Regions from separate parts of the Rahnella selenatireducens genome, predicted to be linked through region 2. Evidence: predicted binding sites of a transcription regulator. Region 2 holds the regulator's gene; the other holds the start of a gene.
What was found. The regulator CRP, encoded in region 2, controls carbon source genes, mostly activating them, when cyclic AMP is high. The targets are predictions, from matches to a motif close to ATGTGANNNNNNTCACAT.
Positions count from the first base shown of each region.

Region 1 (3,127 bases), on a different contig from region 2:
GGTCAGACCGGTTATTGCATGCTTGCTGGCGGTGTAAGGCGCGGAATTCGGACGCGGCGACTGCGCCGAAACCGAGCCGTTATTGATAATACGACCGCCCTGCGGAGACTGCTGTTTCATCAGTCTGACCGCCGCCTGCGTACACAAGAATGCGCCGGTCAGATTGGTGTTGATCACCGAAAGCCAGTCTTCCACCGCAAGTTCTTCGATGGGCACCTCTTTCACGTTGTTTCCGGCGTTATTGAACAGTAAATCCAGCCGTCCGTAGGTTTCCTGAATATCGGCAAACAGCGCGGCGACCGACTGCGGGCTGGTCACGTCCAGCTGACGCGCCACCGCTTGTCCCGGTGCAACCTGTGCCACGGCCTGCGCCAGCTTTTCCGTATTACGCCCCGCCAGAATCACCGTAAACCCAATACCCGCCAGCGACTTCGCGGCGCTCAGCCCTATGCCGCTGCCACCGCCGGTGACCAGTGCGATTTTGCTCATAATTTTCTTTCCCATCCCCTAATTCATTCGGGTTGCATCAAGGCGGCAAATGAGTGAATCCCCGGGAGCTTAGATCACTAAGTGACCGGGGTGAACGAACGCAGCCAACGAAGAGGCTGCCTGAAGAATGACGGGGATCAAACTGCGGCCAGCATGCCGCCATCGATAAATAACAGATGCCCGTTAACGAAGTCTGACGCTTTCGATGAAAGATAAACCGCGCCGCCGACCAGCTCTTCCGGGTTACCCCAGCGCGCGGCTGGCGTGCGCTTGCACAACCATTCGGAGAACTCTTTGTTATCGACCAGCGCCTGCGTCATATCGGTTTTGAAATAGCCCGGCGCAATACCGTTCACCTGAATATTGTAGCGTGCCAGTTCAACACACATCCCGCGCGTCAGCATTTTCACGGCACCTTTGGAGGCGGCGTATGGCGTAATGGTGTCGCGGCCCAGCTCGCTTTGCATCGAACCGATATTGATAATCTTGCCGCGCTCGCGCTGGATCATGTAACGCGCAACCGCCTGCGACACCAGGAAAACAGACTTCTGATTCACCGCAATCACGTCGTCCCAGTCTTTTTCCGGGAAATCGGTAAATTTGTGGCGACGCTGGATCCCCGCGTTATTCACCAGCACATCAATCGGGCCGATGACCTTTTCGATATGGTCAATCGCCTGATTCACCGCCTTGCTGTCCGTGACATCAAAGGATACGGCATGTGCGATAAACCCTTCTGCACGCAGCGCCTCAGCGGCCTTCTGGGTTGATTCCTGCTGCGTGCCATTGACGATAATTTCCGCCCCGTGCTGCGCCAGCCCTTTCGCCAGCAGGAAACCCAGACCGCGCGTGGAACCTGTGACCAGAATCTTTTTATTATCCAGGGAGAAGAGATTTGTCATGACGTTGGCCTTATTAAAAAGCTGCTTATGAAAAGTTAGCCCCACTACAACGGTTTACCGGCGGCCAAACTGTGATGCAGATCACTTTGAAGAATGTTAAAAAACCCTGTTACTCCCGATGTGATCGTCATCATTTTGATAACAATCTCCGGCGCTTTCTGTTTCAATAATCAGGTATCTTTTAGGGAAATGATCAGGGAAAACCCGCATGAGAAACCAGCGCGTGACATTACAGGACATCGCCCAACTGGCGGATGTGACCAAGATGACGGTCAGCCGTTTTCTGCGCACGCCGGAAAAAGTCTCTCTGGAAACCCGCGAGCGTATTACCAAAGTCATGGAAGAAGTCGGTTTTCCGCTGGAAGAAGCCCGCGGACCGGCCAAAGCGCCACGCATCGGCATTCTGGTGCCCTCTTTTAACAATCAGATTTTCTCCGATTTGCTGGCCGGTATTGAGTCCGTGACGTCCGCGCAGGGCTACCAGACGCTGGTGGTGAATTACGAATACAGCAAAGACCGCGAAGAAGAGCACATCATCAACCTGCTCGGTTATCAGCTGGCGGGGCTGATCCTCACGGATTCCGTGCACACGCTCAAAGCCGATAAGTATCTGAATGCGGCTGAAATTCCGGTTGCGCAGGTGATGGATCTCGACGATCAGAATGGCCGTATTGCGGTAGGTTTTGATAATCAGCAGGCCGGATATGACATGGCGAATACGCTGCTCGCCAGCGGCAAAGAGCATGTGGTGTATTTCGGTTCGATGTCAGACGCGCGTGACCAGAAACGCTATCAGGGCTACAGCCGGGCAATGACTGAACGCGGGCTGACGCCGGTGCATATCACGCCGAATAAGGTTTCATCAGTGTCTATCGGTGCCGGAATGTTATCGATGGCACGCCAGGTGTATCCGCACACCAATGCAATTTTGTGTACCAACGACGATATTGCCGTCGGTGTGTTACAGGAATGTGTAAAGATAGGCATCCGCGTCCCGCAGGACATGGCGATTTCCGGTTTTCACGGACTGGATATCGGGCTGGCGACCACGCCACTGCTCGCCAGTGTTATCACGCCGCGCTTCGAAATGGGCAAGGTTGTCGCCGAGATATTGCTCAAAAAAATCAAAAACCTGCCAACCATTGAGCGTGTCGATTTGCACTACCGGATTTCCCTCGGCGGCACGATTTAACGTGCCATTTTCTGCAATTTCCCTCCTTTCGTCCTGCACGCCAACTGCGGTGCAGGATCACGTTGCAGGTAACACCTTTTCTTAACATAATTCAACGTGACTCCTGTCACGAAATACTTTCCTCAAAATGCTTTTATTAGGTCATCGCCGGATACAAGCACACAGAGGAAAGACGATGAATAATAAAATTCCTAAGGCCCGCTGGTTACGTGTAATAGCCCCAATACTTATCGCCTGTATTATTTCTTTCATGGACAGGGTCAATATTAGTTTTGCCATGCCCGGCGGAATGGATGCCGAATTAGGCATCACTGCATCAATGGCCGGTCTGGCTGCCGGTATCTTCTTCATCGGTTATCTGTTTTTACAAGTGCCCGGCGGAAGCCTGGCGGTACACGGCAGCGGCCGTAAATTCATCGCCTGCTCGCTGATTGCGTGGGCGGTGATTTCCATTCTGACCGGCTTTATCACTAACCAGTATCAGCTGCTGTTCCTGCGTTTTGCGCTCGGTGTGGCGGAAGGCGGGATGTTGCCGGTCGTGCTG
Region 1 is NZ_JBKEZJ010000003.1:276,999-280,125, reverse strand. It holds gene ACLBVC_RS07010 (SDR family oxidoreductase) at 1-489, opposite strand, end outside; gene idnO (gluconate 5-dehydrogenase) at 627-1,391, opposite strand; gene ACLBVC_RS07000 (LacI family DNA-binding transcriptional regulator) at 1,600-2,583, shown strand; gene ACLBVC_RS06995 (MFS transporter) at 2,759-3,127, shown strand, end outside.
Region 1: a site for CRP is predicted at 1,461-1,478, ahead of idnO (gluconate 5-dehydrogenase). Genes of this name have one in related genera too.

Region 2 (3,127 bases):
CATGATCGTCAGCAAAATCCAGTAGGGTTTTGGCAGATTGAAGAACAACCCAAGGCTGCTGCCGATCGCCAGAATCAGACCCAGACGTGCGGCATTGCGCAGGGCCGAGGATTTAAAAGACAGGTAGCTTTTCACCGCAGGCCAGAAAGGCAGGCGCGGCTGGGAGTTCATCAGATCGCGGCGATACAGCGGGCGCTGCGTCCGCAGCAGTCGTGCGATACGGCTGAAATGGTAATAACAGAACTGGCCGACCGGATTCTGCGGGTTCTGCGCCGCAATTTTTTCCAGCGCCGCCAGTTCATTCGCCATGGTGAAACGCTCGGAGAATCGGTGATAAAGAATATCGTCCGCAATCACGCGCAGACGAGCGGAAATTACCTGCGCATTCCGGCGGATCACCGCTTCTGCGTGGCTTTCTTCCACCAGTTTCTGCACTTCTTCCGGCTGATGCAGGCTGACCGTGATGTGTTCCTGCAAATCGAGTGCAACCTGAAAACGCTGGAACAGCCGCTTGTGGTTATTGTGGTGTTCATGATGCGGCAACATATGCAGCTGCTGATAGAGCAACGCAATCAGATCGATGACCTGCTGCTGGCGCTTGAGCAACGGGGGAAGGGCTGTTTCGGGGTCGATATGTTGCGTCAGCAGGCTGTATTTGGCCTCGAAATAATCCGCCAGCTGCAAATACAGCTGGCTGAGCGTTTCGCGCATAGGTTGTTCTTCGGAAATACGGAACCATGCCCAGTTAAACAGCCCGTACCAGGCGGTTCCGGCAGCAAACAGCGCCGGTGCCTGCCACATCGGCCTCACGCCGACCATACTCAGTGTGAAGATGGTGGCCACCAGCGCGCCCGGCAACAGGCGTGCGTGCAGCGGGCTGATTTCGCCGGTGACGCCGAGCAGTAAAGCCAGCGTTAACATGATGAGCGGCAGGGGAATGTGCCAGTTTTCGAGCATCACCTGCAAAAGGATACTGCTGACGGCAAACAGCGAACCGCCGACGATCAGGCGTTTAAAAAAGCGTTTGTGCGGGGTATCGAGACCGGCGACGTTGCAACAGGCCGGGCACAGCGAGAACAGCAGACCCATTTGCAGATTGCCAAACAGCCAGCAAATACCGACAGGCAGGCACAACACCAGCGTCTGGCGCAGCGCGTAGTTAACTTCGGGATGATAGAACAGTCTTCGCCATAGCGTCATGGGTAAAGCTTAGCCCATAAAAAAGGCGCGACAGTCAACTGTCGCGCCAATTTCTGAGGGATTAACGTGTACCGTAAACGACAATCGTTTTACCGTGTGCGGAGATCAGGCTCTGATCTTCCAGCATTTTGAGAATACGTCCGACTGTTTCACGTGAACAACCGACGATTTGGCCGATTTCCTGACGGGTGATCTTGATTTGCATCCCGTCCGGATGGGTCATTGCATCAGGCTGTTTGGCCAGATTAAGCAAAGTTTGCGCGATACGGCCTGTTACGTCGAGGAAGGCAAGGTTGCCGACTTTCTCTGACGTCACTTGCAGACGGTTTGCCATCTGCGCGGAAAGACGCATCAGAATATCCGGGTTTACCTGAATCAGCTGGCGGAATTTTTTATAAGAAATTTCAGCCACTTCGCAGGCAGTTTTAGCACGAACCCAAGCACTGCGTTCCTGCCCTTCTTCGAAGAGTCCCAGCTCGCCGATGAAGTCACCTTGGTTAAGGTATGACAGTATCATTTCTTTGCCTTCTTCATCTTTAATCAGGACGGCAACCGACCCTTTCACGATGTAGTACAGCGTTTCGGCTTTTTCACCCTGGTGAATCAGCGTACTTTTAGAAGGATACTTATGTATATGACAGTGAGACAGGAACCATTCGAGAGTCGGGTCTGTTTGTGGCTTGCCGAGAACCATTTGCTATTATCCTCTGTTGTTATCGCTGCCCAAAATCACAGGGCTCAGAGTTCCCTGTACGGCACTTACTTTAAAAAGCGCCCTTTCAGCATATAACTCCCCAGAAATGCTGCAAGCGGATGTCGGAGTGAAACAGCCTGATTATTGCTGTTAACACCGTGGGTTCTGTTCTTAAACCGCAAAAACCGTCACCGCAATTTACTGGAAAGTATGTTTCGGCTTTGTTTGTAACACAGGTTTGCAATGCTGTCTTCTGTTGTCTCGCTTCAGCATGATGGCGATCGGGTTACGTTGCCAGTTTTTGGGTGAAAGGGTAGTCTGAGGGGAAAATTTGACGAATTTATCCACCGGGAGAAGAGCACATGCACGCACGCGTAAAATGGGTAGAAGGGCTGACGTTTTTAGGTGAGTCAGCGTCGGGCCATCAGATCACAATGGATGGTAATGCGGGCGACAAAGCCCCAAGCCCGATGGAAATGTTGCTGATGTCAGCGGGTGGTTGCAGCGCGATTGATGTGGTGTCTATTTTGCAAAAAGGCCGCAACGACGTGCGTGACTGCGAAGTGAAACTGACGTCTCAGCGCCGTGAAGAAGCGCCGCGTCTGTTCACGCACATCAACCTGCATTTTATCGTCACCGGTAAAGACCTGACGGATAAAATTGTGGAACGCGCGGTCAGCCTTTCTGCGGAAAAATATTGCTCTGTTTCCCTGATGCTGGGCAAAGCCGCGACGATCACCCACAGTTTTGAAGTAGTGAACGCCGAATAAGTCACCACCAGCGATACGACTGGCACTGACTTCGCAGTAAATCCAGAAATCGCCGCGCGGCAAAAGTCAGCGGCGATTTCTGCGAATAAAGCACGCAATATTCCGCCTCTGGCAGCGTATCGATATTGAGCAGGCAAAGCCTGTCCTGCAAGCCGAACGGCGCGCGCATCGCCTTCGCCACAATCGTCAGATAATCCGACTGCAATACCATATTCAGCCCGCACACCACCGAATCCGTTCTTACCGGCGTTTCACCTGCTGGCGCGCTAAAGCCGTTCATTGAAAGCTGAATCTGCTGGTAATAACCCATATCCGTTTCCGGCAACACCCAGCGCGCGCCCTGCAATTCTTCGAGCGTGGTGGCACCTGCCAGCGGATGCCCTTGCCGCGCAATCACGCCAAACGGCGCGCTAAACAGCGGCTCACGCACCAAATCTTCCAGCGGAAAACCCGGCCCGGCGGT
Region 2 is NZ_JBKEZJ010000006.1:327,102-330,228, forward strand. It holds gene ACLBVC_RS12885 (YccS/YhfK family putative transporter) at 1-1,200, opposite strand, end outside; gene crp (cAMP-activated global transcriptional regulator CRP) at 1,262-1,894, opposite strand; gene ACLBVC_RS12895 (OsmC family protein) at 2,257-2,664, shown strand; gene ACLBVC_RS12900 (LysR substrate-binding domain-containing protein) at 2,666-3,127, opposite strand, start outside.